One region of the Oceanisphaera ostreae genome, then DNA from elsewhere that is predicted to be linked to it. Evidence: predicted binding sites of a transcription regulator. Region 1 holds the regulator's gene; the other holds the start of a gene.
The links. The regulator NrdR, encoded in region 1, represses ribonucleotide reductase genes. The targets are predictions, from matches to a motif close to CACNNTATANNGTG.
Positions count from the first base shown of each region.

Region 2: the regulator NrdR is predicted to act here: its motif matches at 2,169-2,182, upstream of nrdA (class 1a ribonucleoside-diphosphate reductase subunit alpha).

Region 1 is NZ_JBHTJS010000006.1:67,472-77,474, forward strand. Features, by position in the region: gene ACFQ1C_RS02700 (alpha/beta hydrolase) at 1-43, opposite strand, end outside; gene ACFQ1C_RS02705 (HutD/Ves family protein) at 45-602, opposite strand; gene siaD (biofilm regulation diguanylate cyclase SiaD) at 654-1,436, opposite strand; gene siaC (biofilm regulation phosphoprotein SiaC) at 1,417-1,824, opposite strand; gene siaB (biofilm regulation protein kinase SiaB) at 1,821-2,363, opposite strand; gene siaA (biofilm regulation protein phosphatase SiaA) at 2,374-4,377, opposite strand; gene ribBA (bifunctional 3,4-dihydroxy-2-butanone-4-phosphate synthase/GTP cyclohydrolase II) at 4,507-5,616, opposite strand; gene ribD (bifunctional diaminohydroxyphosphoribosylaminopyrimidine deaminase/5-amino-6-(5-phosphoribosylamino)uracil reductase RibD) at 5,690-6,853, opposite strand; gene nrdR (transcriptional regulator NrdR) at 6,854-7,303, opposite strand; gene ACFQ1C_RS02745 (IS110 family transposase) at 7,873-8,886, shown strand; gene glyA (serine hydroxymethyltransferase) at 9,464-10,003, opposite strand, start outside.
Region 2 is NZ_JBHTJS010000035.1:203,865-213,867, forward strand. Features, by position in the region: gene gyrA (DNA topoisomerase (ATP-hydrolyzing) subunit A) at 1-30, opposite strand, end outside; gene ubiG (bifunctional 2-polyprenyl-6-hydroxyphenol methylase/3-demethylubiquinol 3-O-methyltransferase UbiG) at 466-1,230, shown strand; gene ACFQ1C_RS09440 (HAD family hydrolase) at 1,234-1,911, shown strand; gene nrdA (class 1a ribonucleoside-diphosphate reductase subunit alpha) at 2,245-4,518, shown strand; gene nrdB (class Ia ribonucleoside-diphosphate reductase subunit beta) at 4,566-5,699, shown strand; gene yfaE (class I ribonucleotide reductase maintenance protein YfaE) at 5,696-5,968, shown strand; gene ACFQ1C_RS09460 (DUF4112 domain-containing protein) at 6,189-6,548, opposite strand; gene ACFQ1C_RS09465 (YqaE/Pmp3 family membrane protein) at 6,586-6,744, opposite strand; gene ACFQ1C_RS09470 (DUF1496 domain-containing protein) at 6,823-7,092, opposite strand; gene ACFQ1C_RS09475 (fatty acid cis/trans isomerase) at 7,163-9,544, shown strand; gene ACFQ1C_RS09480 (DUF302 domain-containing protein) at 9,658-10,003, opposite strand, start outside.

The DNA of each region.
Region 1 (10,003 bases):
GGGTGGGTGCCGTGTCTCGCACAATAGAATTCAGTGTAGTCATTTCAGACTCCAATCAAAGGATAAAGGATAATATCGACTAGGGTCGCGCCCTGTTCGTCTGCGGTTAGATCTAGGCTATCGCCGGGCGCCAGCACCCACAATTCTGGCTCGGCATACTGACCCGTAGCATGACGATACAGCAGCCTAGGCGTCACGCTATGACAACGATAAATCTGCCCCGGCGCCAGCTCATGTACCTGCAGTTCGGCCTGGCCCCAATGTCGATCGCTCATCACATTGAAGTCCAAACTCTCTCCGCCTAGCAATGTGCACGCAACCGGCTCTTCGCCGGAAAAAGCCAACGGCACGAAGGGGGTGTCTAGGGTATAAACCTGACCGTTCATGTCTAACTTGAAACCAGCACCGTCTACCAACATTAGGATACGGTCGATACCGGGAAACAAAGAAAAAGGGCCGCTTTGCCCTACTCGGGCCATCGATATCCGCAGGCCAAAATCGCTGCCTGGTTCGCCGGGCAGCCGATACAGCTCTCGGGTAACGCCGCCACCGTTTTTCCAGGGCATATCGATAAAGTCTTCAGGCCCCAGTCGTATTGCCATGGGTTTGTTGCTCCGAATTTAGGGTAATAAAAGGAGGCGATGGTAGCGAAGCTAGGCCAGAGCGACCTGCAATTGATCTCGGCCATTATTTTTGGCCTGAATAAGCGCGGCATCAGCACGGCTGATGGTGAAATCGACGTTTTCATCAGGCTGATAGATGGCCAGCCCCGCGCTGATACTGAGCCGAATCGTTTCATCCTTCGCCAGTCGTAGTGCCCGTACCGCCGCCATGACACGCTCTACTATATGGGTAGCCTGCTCCAGTCCGGTTTCCGGCAACAATAACAAGAACTCTTCCCCACCCCAGCGCGCGCATAAATCGTAGCCCCGTAGTTGTTGGACTATCGTCTCGGCCATCATGCACAAGGCTCTATCCCCCGTCTCGTGGCCAAAATTATCGTTGATCCGCTTGAAGTAATCGACATCCAGCATGACCATAACGAAGGGTTTTGTACCTCGGCGGCATCGCTCGACTTCTTCACCTAGCCGAGCCAATAACAGTCGACGATTAGCCAGCTTGGTCAAGGGATCCTGCTGTGCCGCCTGTTTTAGCTGCTCGTTCAGTGCCATCAGATTATGCTGGTATCGATCGGAAATTCGGGTGATTTTTTCCAGCCGCCGTAGTTGTTTATCATACTGCCCCAGCAGATCTTGAGTCTGTGAACGGGCTAGGCCGTCGCTGCAATCGGCAATTCGCAGCAGTTTTTCAAGCTGCTTGCGCTGGGTTTGCTCTCGCTGTTGCAGCCACTGTAATGCCGGAAGCAGTGGACTCTCCTGATGTTCAGGTTCAGCCAACAAGCGCTCCAGCTCGGCATCAGTCCATGGTTTCATCATGCGGCTCAATATTGAAAGTAAAGGAGCAATCTTCTTTAAACTCTTCAGCTAGCTCCACGACCCGTTCGTTTTCCGGATCATAGTACCAGCACACACTCACCGAGCGGCCTTGCTCATGAGCGGCTTCCAGTAAGTCGAAAATATCCATCATCGCCTTAACGCTGCTGGTATTCATATAGATCAGGCGTAACTCCAGTTGCAGCGGCAAGGTGGCGTGTTGTAAAAACTGCTCGACCCAACTAATTATCTCACTAAAAAACTCAAACGAGTTTTCTGGGTAAGAGTCACCCTGCATCGTCATCACGCCGCTGTCTGCGTTGCAGAAAATAGTGGGAGTAGACTGACTGCCCACTATATTTAATGATTTCATGACTATTTCTGGTTTCATATCACCGCCAACAAGCTTAAAAAACCACGGTTCGAGCCGGTATCCACCAGCTTGGCGACCATGGGGTGTGAGGACTTTCGGGCGACATCCAACAGACCCAGTCCTGCGCCACTGGCGGCATCGTCACTCCGAGGTTGACGTAACTGCGTTTTATAGGCTTTTTTCAATTCTGCTTTGTCCATCTCGGTCAGCTGGTTAATACGATGGCACATTGCCTGACCATCGGCTAACTCCACTTGGTTGCCCGCCAACACCAGATAGCTCCCCTCGGCATTGCGCGCCACCACCACAGTCGCCGAGCCCTCAGTCTCACTATATTTCATGCGGGCAGCGTAATGACGAATATTCTGCGTCAACTCGATATAGACACCGAACACATCCATGGCGGCACTCGGCAGGGCATTATCTTCCTGCAGATAGTTTTTCAGGGCTTTTCCTATTTCTTCAATAAGGCTACGAGAAATAGGGCCGTTGAAGCACAGTAGTATGTGGTTCTTGTTAAACTGTTCTCTTATCGACAGCAGGTCAATCGATGACATCTCAATATCCTCATTCAAACGAATCCACTTTAAACGCAAGTAGGGTTATATCATCCCGCTGAGGGTAATCCCCCCGATAATCATCTAGTGCCAGCTTAAGAGATTGAGCCTGCTCATCCAAGGGAAAACCGGCGTGGGTTTTTAATAAATCGCAAAAACGGCTATTCCCAAAACCAAATCCTTTATCACCGCCAGCCTGATCCAAATAGCCGTCGGTGGCTAAATAATACGTCTGTTCCCGCTGTAGGGTGAGCTCTGTATCGGTAAATTGCACATGGCGACGATCAAGCAGAGTGCGTCGGTTCCCCTTGATTTCGACTATTTGTTTGCCATCGCTGTGATAAAGCGACATTTTAGCGCCTGCGAACACCAGTCGTTGCTGCTCCGGCATAACACTGGCTAAGCCAACATCCATATTGGTGGCAAGCCCACGAGGCAACTCACAATCTTGCATCATGCCGCGCAAGATAAGGTCGGTCTGCTGCAAAATGCTGGCCGGCGAGGCAATGCCGCAATCATGAATGGCATGGTCTAACGCGGCTCGGGCCAGCATGGTCATCAGCGCCCCTGCCACGCCGTGCCCCGCACAATCGACGACCCCAACCAAGAAGCGCCCCTGTTCTGCAGGATGAAAGACATAAAAGTCTCCGCCCACCACATCACGGGGATGCCACAATACAAAGTGATGTTCACCCAAAGTTTGCTTTAGCTGCTGATCGGGCAAAATCGCTTTTTGTATTAAGCTGGCGTAATCAATGGAGTCATTAATCTGTTGATGAGCCTGGCGCATTTGGTTGTTGACGGCTTCCAGCTCAGAGGTACGGCTGCGTACCTTATGCTCCAGCTCTTGGGTATGAGTTTGCACCTTATTTGCCATCACGCTAAACGCCGTGCTCAAATCGCCAATTTCATCACCCTTTGATGGGGGTAACGACATCTGGTAATTACCATCGGCAATCGCACTGGCTGAACTTTGCAACTGACGCAACGGCCGTAATATCAATCGCTCTACCGCATAAGCTAAGGCCAACAGCAGTAGCACCAACATGATGACAAAGGCCAACAAGGAGGCCGTTAGCCAAACGGACTCCAGTATCTGCGCCGCGTCGAGATCAATGGCGGTTACCACATACCAACCCAACTCGGGAATAAAGCTCATGGCGACTAACTGACGCTTATCGGCCAGAGTAAAGCTGTCAATACTCACTTGGTTGGGGCTAGATTTGGCTTGCGCCATCAACGTTTGCAACTGCGGTCGTTGCGCCTCGGGTAATTGCGCCAATAACGTACGACTCTGGACATCGGATCCCGTCGCCGACCCTATTGCAATGTAGTCTTTGTCGGGATGTGCCTGAAAGGCGCCCTGCTCATCGATGATCATGGGGGTCACACCGACTTCATCGGTAGCAATAAACTGTTCGATAAATTTGGTGAGATCGATGCCCGTACCCGCCAGCCCCAAGACCTTGCCTTGATCTTCAATTAGAATATTTGACCAAACACGCGTCGTTTCAAGCCGAGTATCATGATTAACGTTAATATTAACCTTGTGACCATTAGCTAGTACATTGTAAACCCAGGCATCATCGGGGTTGTTGGCAGCAAGAATATATTCGGGTTGACCATCGAAAGGCCTGTTGGCTTCCCGATAATAGTAAGCTCCCGACCGAGCGCTGATAATAAAGAAGGAATGGCTACTGAAATCCTTGATATAGCCTTCGCTTTCACGAAATAACATGGCTTTATCTTGCTCATCATCTTCATTGCTCAGCCATTGTTGCATCAAGATAGAATCAGCAAAGCGCTGAGCCAAGGCGAGATCTCGAGACAAGGGCACCAAGATATGTTGTCGGTTCAGTTGTGTGAAGTTACGAGCAAAGGCGTTGCCAAAGTGCTCTTGCACCCCAGACATTATCTGCCAACCCATCCCCACGGCCGGAATAAATACCAGCAAGAAGGCAACGAATAGTGTCCACATTGCCTTGGCTCGCAGCCCTTTTCCCCAAATAGCCATCGACGTCCTTGTAACAAGATAATTCAGTTAAGGCGCTCATTGTTGACGCTTGAGTGTGAAAACTCAATCAACTCCCATAAAAAAGCCCACATAAAGTAGGCTTCTTTGATAAACAGCCGCAACCCAGCATTAATCGGTAATGTATTCGACGACTTCCAGACCAAAGCCAGACAGCGCATGGTAGCGCTTGGGTGAGCTTAATAGCTTCATTTTCCCCACGCCCATGGCCTGCAGAATTTGCGAGCCCACACCAACACGGCGTGAGGTCCCCTGCCACTTGGCGGCGGCTGATCGCTCGCCACGGTCTACGGCTTCAAACTGGCGCACTAATGACAACAAGTGATCCGGCGTTTCTTCGCGACCCAGAATCACCAGCACACCGCCCTCATCGGCAATACGCTGCATAGATTTGCCCAAAGGCCAAGTGCGAGACGAGTGACGGTCGGTCATCAACACATCGGTAAACATATCGTGAATATGCACTCGTACCAGTGCCGGCTCGTCTTGCTGGATGTCGCCTTTCTTCAGCGCAAAGTGCACCTGATTGTCGATGGTATCTCTAAAAGTAACCAGCTCAAAATCACCGTACTCAGTGGGCAAATGACAACGCGCCACTTGCTCGATTGTGGTTTCATGTTGATTGCGATACTCAATTAAATCGGCAATGGTACCCAGTTTAATGTCGTGCTCTTTAGCGAACACTTCCAGATCGGGACGACGCGCCATGGTGCCGTCTTCATTCAAAATTTCCACGATCACCGACGAAGCCTCCAGCCCCGCCAGTCTGGCCAGATCACAACCGGCTTCGGTATGGCCGGCGCGGGTTAATACACCACCATTTTGGGCTTTCAACGGAAAAATATGCCCCGGTTGTACTAAGTCGGACGGTTTGGCATCGGGAGCTACGGCCGCTTGCACAGTTCGCGCGCGGTCGGCTGCAGAAATGCCGGTAGTCACGCCTTTGGCGGCTTCAATTGACACGGTAAAGGCCGTAGAAAACTGCTCGGTATTGCGGCTGACCATTTGTGGAATATCCAGCTGATGGCAGCGGGCTTCGGTCAAGGTCAGGCAAATCAGGCCGCGGCCATATTTCGCCATAAAATTGATGTCTTCTGGGCGCACATGGTGCGAGGCCATAATTAAATCGCCTTCGTTTTCACGGTCTTCATCATCCATCAAAATAACCATTTTTCCCTGACGGATATCGTCGATGATCTCTTGGGTACTGCTTAAAGCCATGGGACTCTCCCTTAATAAATGATCAAACCGCTGGCCGCCAAGGTGCCAGTGGCTTCTACAATACCGATAAACATCAATTTTTTACTTTTGCGGTTAATTTAATATCGTCGCCCACTTTACGGCAATCTTGCCATTCTAACTCGGTGATTTGACTCATAGCCACCCGCTCTGACACATCGAATAAACCACGAGCACTGCTGCCCATCAACTTAGGCGCCTGATAAAGCACCAGCTCATTAATGAGTGCTGCGTCTAATAAGGCTCCTCCTAACCGAGCTCCTGCTTCTACCCACAGGTGATTAATTTGGCGACGGCCAAGCTCGGCCATTAACTCGGGTAAGTCCAGCTGACCGAGGTCGGTAAGTGGCAATACGCACTCTTCTACCTCAGCGTTAAAGCCCCCCGTAACTTGAGTGCGCAAGAGGAGAATAGGACCAGATACGCTGAATAACGCTAGGTTAGATGTCAAACGGTTACGGGTGTCTATGATCACCCGCAGCGGTTGGCGCAATGGTTGGTGAACTTGGTGAGTAGCCACATCATCGATATTATCAGAAGCATTATACTCGCCATAGCTGGCTTGCACCGACTCGGGCAGCTCGTTCCAGCGCACATTAAGGCTGGCGTTGTCGATGAGTACCGTATCGGCTCCCGACAAAATAGCGCAGCTTAAGGCGCGGTGGCGTTGCACATCGCGCCGCGCCGCAGGGCCGGTGATCCACTTGCTTTGTCCGTTAGCCAAAGCGGTGCGCCCATCTAGACTAGCCGCCAGCTTTACCGTTACAAACGGTAAACTCGTGCGCATGCGATGCATAAAGCCGCGATTAATGGCTTCCGACTCTGTTGCCATTAGCCCCGCTTCGGCATGAATGCCCGCTGCGCGCAGCATGGTTAACCCCCGGCCTGACACTTGCGGATTGGCATCCACACTCGCTACAACCACTCGCGCTATACCCGCATCAATTAAAGCCTGAGCGCAAGGTGGTGTGCGGCCATAATGAGAGCAAGGCTCCAGTGTTACATAGGCGGTTGCCCCCAACGCTGCGGCCCCCGCTTGGCGCAGAGCAAATACTTCGGCATGAGGACCACCGGCTTGGCGGTGATAACCTTCGCCAATTACCTGATCATGTTGCACGATAACGCAGCCTACGGCAGGATTTGGGCTAACGGTAAAGTGGCCACGCTTGGCGAGTTCCAATGCTCTGGCCATATAGTTTGCATCTTGAGAGTTAAACACTTATTGCTCCAGCCGGGCTATTTCTTCACCAAATTGGCGTAAGTCTTCAAAGCAACGGTACACGGAGGCAAAACGAATATAGGCTACTTTGTCGAGTAGCTTTAGCTCCTCCATAACGAGATTACCTATGTATTCTGATTTTATTTCTCGCTCGCCGGTGGCGCGGAGCTGGGACATGATGCGGCTTACTGACTGTTCGATGGCTTCTATGCTCACCGGGCGCTTTTCTAGCGCCCGCTGCATGCCCGCTTCCAGCTTGTCTTCGTTGAAGGGTTCACGAATACCATTATTTTTGATCACCCTTGGCATGACCAATTCGGCACTTTCAAAGGTGGTAAAACGCTCTTTGCAGGCGTTACATTCTCGCCGACGGCGCACCTGTAAACCTTCGCCGACTAATCGGGAGTCGATCACCTTGGTTTCGGTTGCTTGGCAGAAGGGACAGTGCATGGTGCCTCCGAGGGCTAAATTTCGGCCTTCAGTGTAAATAAGCAGACATAAGATTGCCAGTGGCTTAAGGGCGTACAAGGAGTGAAACGTGAAGTGTGAGGGGTAAACCATAGTGCCAACGTCAAATACCTAGAGACTAAAGATCTCTTTGCCACGAAAAAATTAAGCTGAGACAAGATCAAAGAGTGATTTTTATGGTTAATACCAATCACATTAAATATTTGGTCAGGTGTTGGGTCGGAACGTCTGAGGTAACACAGCCGCCTCCCATGACTCGCTACGAGTACATCCATGTAAGCTCGGACATGCCATCCTTGGCATGTCACGGTCGTGGGAGGCCATCTCTGTTACCTCTCTTTAAGCACCGAGTTGTCTGCTAACCCCACCCTCAGGCGGCTCCGTGGCATAGGGGCGGATAAAGGGTTCTACTCCACCGACCATCACATAACAGGGATGTTATGTGTTTGAGCGCCACAGGGATGATGAGATGGACACCTCTTGTGCAACCGGCGTCATTACGCGCCATATTTGGGTTACACACTCAAATGTCATCACAAAAGGTGTCCACTATGAACATTACGCTGATAGGTATCGATTTAGCAAAGAATCTGTTTCAAGTTTGTGGCGTGAATCGAGCAGGTAAGGCGATATTTAACCGTCAGGTTCGTCGCGCTAACTTGCTTAATTTCTTGGCGCAATATCCTGGAGTGACTATTGCGATGGAAGCCTGTAGTGGCTCTAACTACTGGGGTCGAACATTACAGAAACTGGGTTACACGGTGATGTTATTGCCACCCCAGCACGTTAAACCCTTCGTCAAAGGGAACAAGAATGACCGCAACGATGCGTTTGCTATCTGTGAGGCGGCGAAGCGGCCTAATATGACCACCGTCACGCCCAGAACGTTAGAACAAACGGATATGAATCTAGTCCATCGTATCCGCGAACGCCGAGTGGAAGAACGTACTCGGCTCATTTGCCAGCTCCGTGGTCTGCTTAATGAATATGGCATTGTCCAACCTCGTGGCAAAGAAGCTCTGCAGGCGGCGATGCCCGATATATTGGAAGCGGTCGATAACGAGCTGACACCGCAGGCACGGATTTACTTTCACAGCCTGCTGGAAGAGTGGCGGGCAATCAACGAGTCGATAAAGCAATTGGATGCAGATATTCGCCGACAGTGTCGTGCCAATGAGGCCTGCCGCCGATTGACAGACATTAAAGGCGTCGGTGATATCACCGCCACCGCCGTAGTCGCCTTCGCAGGGAATGCGCGTCATTATCGTAGCGGTCGCCATTTCTCCGCGAACTTGGGATTAGTCCCCAAAGAGCATTCTAGCGGCGGCAAACACGTCTTGGGCAGCATTACCAAGCGTGGTAACGGTTACTTGCGTAAGCTGTTGGTGCAGGGGGCGTGGTCGATTATCCGCTACGTCGACAAGTCGACAGACAGGCTGTCACTGTGGGCCAAAACACTCATCGAGCGCCGCGGTAAACAGCGCACAGCGATAGCGATTGCGAATAAATTGGCCCGTATTATTTGGGCGATGCTGTCTAAACAAACGCATTACCAACTAGCCTAAAGACGTGACGAAAAGTTAGTAAAAGAATAGTTTAGCAATAAAAGAGTTTTATCACCCCGAGGTACTGCGCGTGGGAATGACGTTAATGTGGTAACAGGTAAGACCGGCCCTTGCCAACGCTGGTGAAGCACACGGAACCTAGATTCCGTAGGGACGATAATGCTGCAAGGGCGCGGATTTCATTAGGGCCAGAGTGAGTCAATAGAGACCTGCTCATCAATACAGGCCGAATATACGTACGCAGTTTTATCCTGGCTACCGACAATAACAGAAACCCCACTTGCTAAAAGCGAGGTGTCCATATAGGTGCTTGCAGCGTGTCGGTGGAGGAGAACCTTTGTTCGACCTTATACATGAAATAAAATCAGACCATTTGTTTAGTGTGATTGGTATAAGATCTTAACCCCATAAATTTTACTCATTTGTCGCTTTTGACTTCTTCCGTGGATTCCGTGGCAAAATGATTTTAGGTTTAGTTTTTAAGCTTATCTCGCCCTCTTTACCCTTCGCTCTTCACGCTGCATAAAATAAAAACGGGGCCCGAAGGCCCCGTTTTTTCAACATCTAGATTATGCGATTATGCATAAACTGGGTGACGACGGCAGATGTCCAGCACCTGCTCTTTCACGCGGGCGATGGTAGCTTCATCGTTGATGTCGTCCAGCACATCACAGATCCAGCCTGCCAGTTCGCGAACGTCGGCTTCATTGAAACCACGGCGGGTTACTGCCGGAGTACCAAGACGAATACCAGAGGTCACGAACGGAGAGCGCGGGTCGTTGGGAACGGCGTTCTTGTTCACGGTGATGAAGGCGCGGCCTAGGGCTGCGTCCGCATCTTTACCGGTGATGTCTTTGTCGATTAGATCCAGCAGGAACAGGTGGTTGTAAGTACCACCGGAAACTACCTTGTAGCCACGCTTTTGGAAAGCATCGGCCATGGCCTGAGCGTTTTTCAGCACTCGACCCTGGTATTCAGTGAACTCGGGCTCTAGCGCTTCTTTGAAGGCGACTGCCTTACCGGCGATAACGTGCATCAGAGGACCACCCTGACCACCTGGGAATACTGCCGAATTCAGCTTCTTCTCCAGATCTTCATTGTTGGCGGCAGACAGAAT
Region 2 (10,003 bases), on a different contig from region 1:
CGGCATGATTTCTCGGGCCAGATCGGTCATAGCTAGTCTTGTCCCCAGTTTATTGTTGATATCGCAATAAAAAACGCTTCATTCTACCATACAAATACGTTCAAAGAGCACTGAAGCTGGTAGTGAAAAAACACGAGGGTCTGTTGACCTTTCGCGGTTAAATTTTGTTCGAGTTAAACGCGTTTTTATCGCGACGAGCGGGTTGTAGCCTAGTCATTCTAAGCAAAGCCCGCTCAACGAAGAGAAAAGCGCGTTTAGCCGAATCCGAAGAGCTGCGCTTGTGGCGTCTCTCTACTGCGTTATCGCTCGTATTTATGGAAAGAGTGGAGAATAACTACATGCCATAAGCGCGGCCTTGTATAAAGACGCCACAAACTGCTGCAAAGATCATCTCGAAAGGTCAACAGACCCTAGGCTATAATGGCCGCTGTCATTTTTATTAAACTTGCAATTAAGGCGCCGCCCGTGAATGTAGACCAACAAGAAATTGAGAAATTTGACGCTATGGCTTCCCGCTGGTGGGACTTAGACGGAGACTTTAAACCACTGCATCGACTAAACCCATTACGCTTAGGCTGGATTAGCGATAAAGCCGGCGGTTTGTTTGGCAAACACATCATCGACATTGGCTGTGGCGGTGGCATTTTAAGTGAAAGCATGGCCCGCGATGGCGCCGAGGTTACCGGCGTTGATATGGGTAAAGAGCCGCTAGCTGTGGCGCGCTTGCATGCACTAGAAACCGGCATCAGCGTTAATTATCGCCAAGGCACCGCCGAGCAAGTGGCAGAAGAGCAGCCACAGCAGTATGACGTGGTCACCTGCATGGAAATGCTCGAGCATGTTCCTAGCCCCGCCTCTGTGGTGCAAGCCTGTGCCGAGTTAGCCAAGCCAGGTGCCACTTTGGTATTTTCCACCATTAACCGTAACCCTAAAGCGTGGCTGATGATGATCGCCGCTGCCGAACACATTTTTAAAATGGTACCTAAAGGCACCCACGATCATAAAAAATTTATCACCCCAGCTGAGCTGTGCCGTTATATCGAAGCCGCCGGTTTAGTGGTTAAAGACATTAGTGGTGTGGTGTATCAGCCACTAAGCGGTGACTTTAAACTCAGCACAGACGCAGACGTCAATTACATGGTGCATGCCATTAAGCCAGACTCTCAAGCTAGCTCTAAACTGACGTCTGGCCAAAAGACATCATCCAAAAGTAGCCCCGTCACGGAGTAAGTCATGACCTTTAAAGCAGTGTTGTTTGATTTGGATGGCACCTTACTCGATACCGCTGGCGACATGGGGGCGGCAGCAAACCATGTGATTGCCAGTTTAGGTTTGCCGGTGTTGTCTGATGCAATACTGCAATGCACCACTTCAGACGGCTCTTATGCCCTGCTTAAGGCCGGCATTCATGCGGAGCTAATTGAACAGCACGGCTTAGAGCAGTTACGTAGTCAGATGCTGGCCTTTTATGGTGCCAACCTGTGCCACCATACTCGGCCCTACGACGGCGTGCCCGCACTGCTCAATTGGCTCAACCTCAATCACATTCCTTGGGGCATCGTCACCAATAAGCCCTCGGCGCTCACCTTACCCTTGCTGGCCCAGCTGCCGCTATTTTCCCGCTGCGGTGTGACCGTCAGTTCCGATACCCTCGCGTATAAAAAGCCACACCCAGCACCGTTACTGTTTGCCGCCGAACAGCTATTAGTAGCACCGCAACATTGCGTGTATATCGGCGACCATAAACGCGATATAGCAGCCGGGCTTGCCGCGGGCATGACCACGGTGGCCGCCACATGGGGTTATATTTCCGCAGGAGAAGATCCGAATAACTGGCAAGCCGCCTATCAAATTGGCACGGTTTTCGCGTTAGCCGATTGGCTAAAAGATGCATTTATAACCCAATGCTGAAAGATTACACAAGATCGCTAATCCCTCGCTTTTGCAAGCCAAATATTTTTTAAAAGTTTATCGGTGAACAGAAAAACAGCAAGCCATTAGCTAACGCCAGACTCCCTAAGGGGTAGGCGTTAGCGAGTACAAACCAATTGCAGACTAATCACTGTTCTGGCCAATTTCATCCACTTGAGTAAATCCCCGCAAGGCTCTATATTGTGCTCGCACAATCCATTAAAAAACTACATGTAGTGTCAAACTTGTTAAATTAACACACCATATAGTGTCTTAATTTAACAATCATGCCTAAATAGAGGCAAAGATATTTACGAAAAAAAGGGCCGTTTCATGAATAAAAATCTGCTGGTTACCAAACGTTCTGGCGTCAAGGAGCATCTTGATCTGGATAAAATCCACCGCGTACTCGATTGGGCAGCAGAAGGACTGGATAACGTATCGGTGTCTCAGGTTGAACTGCGTTCACACATCCAGTTTTATGAAGGTATTCGCACCGAAGATATTCATGAAACCATTATCAAGGCCGCTGCCGACTTGATTTCGGAAGAGACCCCAGACTATCAATATTTGTCTGCCCGTCTAGCCGTGTTCCATTTGCGTAAAAAAGCCTATGGCCGTTTTACGCCACCGCACCTGTATGATCATGTAACACGCCTTACCGAGCTGGGTAAATACGACCAGCACATTCTGGCCGACTACAGCCGCGATGAGTTTAATAGCTTAAATGACTATATCGTTCATGACCGTGACCTTACCTTCTCTTATGCGGCGGTTAAGCAGCTAGAAGGCAAATATCTGGTACAAAACCGCATTAACGGCGATATTTACGAAAGTCCGCAGTTTCTGTACATGCTGGTAGCAGCCTGCTTATTCTCTAAATACCCAAAAGAGACACGCATTAGCTACATCACGCGTTTTTATGATGCTATCTCTCAGTTTAAGGTGTCGTTACCCACGCCCATTATGGCCGGCGTGCGCACCCCTACGCGTCAGTTTAGCTCTTGCGTACTCATTGAATGCGGCGATAGCTTAGATTCCATCAACGCGACGTCTAGTGCCATCGTGCGTTATGTGTCACAACGTGCCGGCATTGGTATTAACGCTGGTCGTATTCGTGCGCTAGGTAGCCCCATTCGCGACGGTGAAGCTTTTCATACCGGCTGTATTCCGTTTTATAAGCACTTTCAAACCGCCGTTAAATGCTGCTCTCAGGGCGGCGTACGTGGTGGTGCCGCCACCTTGTTCTACCCAATGTGGCACTTAGAAGTAGAGTCATTGTTGGTATTAAAGAACAACCGTGGCGTTGAAGAAAACCGTGTACGACACATGGACTATGGCGTGCAAATTAACCGCCTGATGTATCACCGTCTGATTAAAGGTGGCAACATTACCTTGTTCTCGCCCTCAGACGTGCCTGGCCTTTACGATGCCTTCTTTGAAGATCAAGCCACATTTGAAGAGCTGTACCTGAAATACGAACAAGACCCGAACATTCGCAAGCGCTCCGTAAAAGCCGTCGATCTGTTCTCACTGATGATGCAAGAACGTGCCGGCACCGGCCGTATCTACATTCAACACGTAGATCACTGTAATACTCATAGCCCGTTCGACCCTAGTGTGGCCCCGATACGCCAAAGCAACTTGTGCTTAGAGATCGCGCTGCCCACCAAGCCATTGACCGACGTTAACGACGCCGAAGGTGAAATTGCACTTTGTACTCTTTCGGCCTTTAACTTAGGTGCGATTAAAGATCTAAGCGAGCTGGAAGAACTGGCAGACTTGGCCGTGCGTGCACTCGACGCCCTGCTTGATTATCAAGACTATCCGCTGCTTGCCGCGCAAAATGGCTCCATGAACCGCCGTACGCTAGGTATAGGCGTTATTAACTATGCTTATTACTTGGCGAAAAACGGCGTTAAGTATTCCGATGGCAGCGCGCTGAACTTGACCCACAAGACCTTTGAAGCCATTCAGTATTACTTGCTAAAAGCCTCGGTAAAACTGGCAGAAGAGTTTGGCCCTTGCCCCTCTTTTGGCGAGACCACGTATGCCCAAGGCATATTGCCGATAGACACCTATAAAAAAGACTTGGATGCACTGTGCCAAGAGCCGCTGCACCTAGATTGGGAAAGCCTGCGTGAGCAAATTAAAACCGTGGGCTTGCGTAACAGCACCCTAACGGCATTAATGCCATCAGAAACCTCTAGCCAAATATCGAATGCGACCAACGGCATTGAGCCACCCCGTGGCTTGGTATCGGTGAAAGCCTCTAAAGATGGCATTTTAAAGCAGGTCGTTCCTGAATATGCCGAGCTAAAGAACCAATACGAATTGTTATGGCAAATGCCGTCCAACGATGGCTACTTGCACTTAGTAGGCGTAATGCAGAAGTTTGTCGATCAGGCCATTTCTGCTAATACCAGCTACGATCCATCACGCTTTGAAGGCGGCCGCGTGCCCATGAAGCAGTTGTTAAAAGATCTGCTAACGGCCTATAAATTCGGCCTTAAAACGTTGTATTACCACAATACGCGTGACGGGGCAGCCGATGCTCAAAATGATATGCAAGAAGATGATTGTGCCGGCGGCGCCTGCAAAATATAAATTTTTATGGCGAGGGACTCCCTCGCCATTCTAGATGAGATGGCAATATGTCTTATACTACGTTTAGTCAAATTCAAAACGATCATATGTTAGAGCCGATGTTTCTCGGTAATCACGTTAACGTGGCTCGTTATGATCAACAAAAATACGATATTTTTGAAAAGCTGATTGAAAAACAGCTGTCGTTTTTCTGGCGCCCAGAAGAAGTGGACGTGTCGCAAGACCGCATCGACTATCAGGCTCTGCCTGATCATGAAAAACACATTTTCATCAGTAATCTGAAATATCAAACCTTGCTCGACTCCATTCAGGGGCGTAGCCCTAACGTGGCATTTTTACCCTTGGTGTCGATCCCTGAGTTAGAAACTTGGATTGAAACTTGGTCATTTTCTGAGACCATTCATTCACGCTCTTACACTCATATTATTCGTAATATTGTGAGCGATCCTGGCGTGGTGTTTGACGACATTGTGGCCAATGAAGAGATTTTAAAGCGCGCTGGTGATATTGCCGGTTATTATGATGAGCTGATCCGCTACACCAGCCTCTACCATTTACATGGCGAAGGTAAGCTGGAATATAAAGGCCAATCACTAGATATCAGCCGCTATGAGTTAAAGAAAAAGCTCTATCTCTGCATCATGAGCGTGAACGTATTAGAAGCCATTCGCTTCTATGTGAGCTTTGCCTGCTCCTTTGCCTTTGCCGAGCGCGAGCTAATGGAAGGCAACGCCAAAATCATTAAGCTGATTGCCCGTGACGAAGCCCTGCACCTGACAAGTACTCAGCACATGATCAATATCTTGCGTGCCGGTGACGACGACCCAGAAATGGCGCAAATCGCCAAAGAGTGTGAACAGCAATGCTTTGAGCTGTTCCGCGATGCGGCTATTCAAGAAAAAGAATGGGCAGAATATCTGTTTAAAGACGGCTCAATGATCGGTTTAAACAAAGATATTTTGTGTCAGTACGTAGAATACATCACTAACTTGCGCATGCAGGCCGTGGGTCTGACACCTGCCTTTGAAAAAGCGAAGCAAAACCCCATTCCATGGATTAACGCCTGGTTATCATCGGACAATGTGCAAGTAGCACCGCAAGAAGTTGAAATTAGCTCATACCTGATCGGTCAAATTGATTCACAAATGAATCACGACGACTTAGGCGACTTCGAGCTGTGAGCCGAGTTTGCACCCAAGCATTAAGCTTTGAACTTCGGGCAGGGGAAACCCTGCTCGAAGGGCTAGAGCGTACCGGCCACCATGTTGAATATCAGTGTCGCAGTGGATACTGCGGCACGTGCCGCACCACGCTGCTATCTGGGAATGTGAACTACCAAAGCACCCCTCTCGCCTTTGTAGCCGCCGGCGAAATTCTCCCCTGCTGCGCTCGCCCCAACGGCGAAGTGGTGTTAGATATCGATGCCGAAGCAATCAAAAAACAAGCGTAATTAACTCTCGATTTAAAGACTAAAAATTCCTTCGCAACGGAATCCACTGAACCCGCAGAAGAATAGAGATCAAATCTGAAAAGAACTATTTTTATTAAGATCTTACAAAAATATTCGATAGTCACTTTTCGCCCTTATCTCATCTTAATTTTTCCGTGTATTCCGTGGATTCCGTTGCAAAATCGGTTTTAGGTTTAGTTTATCTCGCTTTCTTTACCCTTCACGCGTTCTTGTTTAAATACTCATTCAGTATCCGCATGTTGCGCAGGTTGGCTTTAAAGGCAAAGTCGAATATATCCCCGAATATCGGCACTATGCCGACCACCAGTTCAATCAATACGTTCAAGCCCATGCGCGCCAGCACCCGAAACGGCGCCTTAAGCCTTGCCGCTTCCACAACGATGTAAGACGACATCGCCGCTCCAACCAAGTCACCAATGCCGGGCACCAGCCCAATAATTCCGTCCAGCCCAACTCTAAAGCCGCCAGGTAATCTAATCGCACTGTCGAGTAGCCATGCCAAACGATTCAGACGCTTGCTGGCCGAAGCATGGCTATGACTGCCTGTTTGGGCGTTCACTATGTTCTGCTCACGCTTGGTGCACACACATAAGGGCTCATTTTTTGGCTATTACCCATATCGCATGCACAATACCGGGAATATAACCCAGCAAGGTCAGCAGAATATTGATCCAAAAATGCTTACCCAGCCCCACCTGTAAAAAAACGCCTAACGGTGGCAGCAGAATCGCGATAATAATACGAATGATGTCCATTACGAGCTCCTTTTAATACTAATCTAGATAAATCTAGCAGATAATCGAGCCATTGCTCGTACATCGAGCTGGGGTGCGTCAAGACTTATCCGATGGCGTCAAAGGAAACCGCTGCCAGCTCACGCGACCATTCTGCTCAAACGATTTTTCTCGCTCACACACGAACAGTTGCTTGCCCATTTCAATCACCGAACCTTTCGAATAGCGCTGATCGGCATAAAAACATACCGGATCTAACTCCGAGTGAACATTCAACTCTAACGCCGGCTGCGTGCTAATGGTGTTGGCTGCCACCGAGGCCGAAACTAATGTCGAGAAAAGCAGCAGAAATCCAATTAAGACCCTCATCGTGATACCCTTCCTTTTCGCCAAAGATAAACACATCGTAACACCCTAGAATATAGAATAAGGCTTAACAATGACAAAACGATATTGGCTACTGCTAGTACTCGCGCTTACCACTCGAATTTTCACCAGCTCGACCCACGCGGCAGACGGCTCAGCCCACATAGCGGATGGCTCAGCCTCTTATGAAAACAGTCAGTCAATAGACTATCAAAATGATATCAAGCCTATTTTTGAGCAAAAATGCATCGCTTGTCATGCTTGTTACGACGCGCCTTGCCAACTGAAGCTTTCCAGTAACGAAGGCGTATTGCGTGGTGCCAGCAAAGATCCGGTTTATAATGGTGCTCGTACCAAAGACGCCCCACCCACCCGTTTATATGTAGATGCTCAAGGCGAAGCAGCGTGGCGCGAACGTAACTTTTTTAGCGTACTCGACAATAAAGATGATCACGGTGTATTAATGCTGCGTAGCCTAGCGTTGGGCAAGCAGTCGAACTGGGGCGATAACCAACGCCTGCCTGATGATTTAGATACCTCGATTAACCGCCCCAACCAGTGTAGCCAACCGAGCGAGTTCGATACCTTTGCTCGCAAACATCCACAAGCGGGCATGCCGTTTGCTGTGACTGGATTAACCGATCAAGAATATCTAACCGTGAGTCGTTGGATGGCACAAGGCGCTAATGTGCCGGAGCAAATCGTCACCTTGTCGCTAGCACAAACCGCCATGGTTAATCAGTGGGAAGACTGGCTGAACCGCAGAAGTAATCGTTATCAACTAGTAGCGCGCTATTTATACGAACACTGGTTTTTAGCTCAGCTTTACTTTAGCGATCAAGATGACAGCGAGCAGGATATATTCTTTGAGCTGGTGCGATCTCGCACCCCGTCGGGGCAGCCAATTGACGTGATTGCCACCACCCGCCCTACCGACGATCCTAATGGTCCCGCTTATTATCGACTCCGACCACAATTAGAAAGCCGCATTCACAAGACCCACATTACGTATCCGTTAAGTAAGAAGAAAATGCAGCACCTAGAAACGCTGTTTTTTACCGGTGACTGGCGCATCAAAAAAATGCCCAGTTACAACCATGATTATGCCTCCAATCCTTTTTTTACTTATAATGCGATACCTGTTCGCGCCCGCTATCAGTTCTTGCTTGATAATGCAGAATACTTCGTACGCTCATTTATTCGCGGCCCAGTGTGCCGAGGCCAAATAGCTACCGATGTTATTCGTGATCAGTTTTGGGTGGCTTTTCAGGCCCCCGAGCACGACCTGTTTGTAACAGATGCTAGCCATCAAACCCAAGTGAGGCCTTGGCTCGGCCTGCCTGGCCTCAATTCCGACCTGCTTAGTTTAGGGGCTGACTGGTCTTCTTATAGGGCTGATAGAAACAACTATTTAGACCATCGCAAACTGGCTTATGCCAAGCAGTACCCACAGGGACCCGACCTTACTCATTTATGGAGTGGCGACGGTGATAATGACCAAGCACTGCTCACGGTATTTCGTCATCACGATAGCGCAAGTGTCATTAAAGGCTGGCAAGGCGACACCCCCAGCACCATGTGGGTGATGGATTACCCGTTATTAGAGCGTACTTATTATTCGTTAGTCGCCAATTTTAACGTTTATGGCAGTGTCTCACATCAGGCCCAAACTCGACTCTACTTCGACCTTATTCGTAACGGAGCAGAGGCTAATTTATTACGATTTTTACCCGCAGGGCAACGTAACACGCTATTGCATCGCTGGTACGATAACAGCGGAGTCATCAAGCTCTTTACCAGCTACTCAGATGTAGATGAAACTACCCCTAGTCGTATCCAAACCGACGCCAAGCGACCATTAGCTGACTTTAGCCAGCAGGTACTGAGTGAGCTGGCCTTGGTTGCGGGACCAAAAGACCTCCTAAATCGCTGTCAGCAGATCGACTGTAACCCCCAACTAGACGGGCAGCTGCAGGAAAGTCCACAAGCGCGTATTAATGACCAACTTCGGCGACTAACCGGCTTTCGAGCACGCTTATTGCCGGTCATTAAATGGCTACCCGAGGTCACCTTATTGCGCATCGAGGGCGAGCAGAAAAATGATCGCCAAGTATTTAGCCTGATCCATAATCGCGATCACAGTAACGTCGCCTTTATGCTGGGTGAAGACTTACGCCTGCGTCCCCAAAATGACACCTTAACCGTGTTACCCGGTGTGATTGGCAGCTACCCTAACTTTATCTTTAATGTTAAGCAGGAACGGTTGGCTGACTTCATTACGGCCCTTACCACCTTGCAAAACGCCGATGGCATTCATGCCATCGCGGATCAATACGGTATTCGTCGCACGCACCCCGACTTTTGGTTTTACTTCCATGATATGCACGCTTATATGCAAGAAACCCAACCCATAGAGGCTGGGCTACTCGATATGAACCGTTACGAGAATTTGTAATTTTAAATAAGCGCTCTGCGCCCAGCACCAGACAAAAAATATCGAAGGAACAGTACTAAACGCCAGCTTCATTAGTTCAATTGGGCACCATTAGGTGCCCTTTTTTTATGGGGTTACTTTGTTGCCACCGACTTACTAATACCAGCTAGCGCCTTTGCTACGGTCGCTATCTCTTGCTCACACCCTTTGATGTCGTGCCTTTGTACCAAGTAACTAGGGTCGTTATACGATAGCCACACTTTGCTATCTTCCGCTTGCCACACCAGCATTTTTTGTGGCAGATCAATGGCTACACTTTGCTGGCATAGCATTAACGGGCTACCCACTTTAGGGTTACCAAATATAATGAGCTCCGTGCCTCTTAGCTTGATATTAACTTTCTCAGCCCCCTGCGCATGATTAATGCGGTTAAACACCGTCATGCCTTTCTCTTTCAGGGTCGACTCTAGCCGGTCTGCC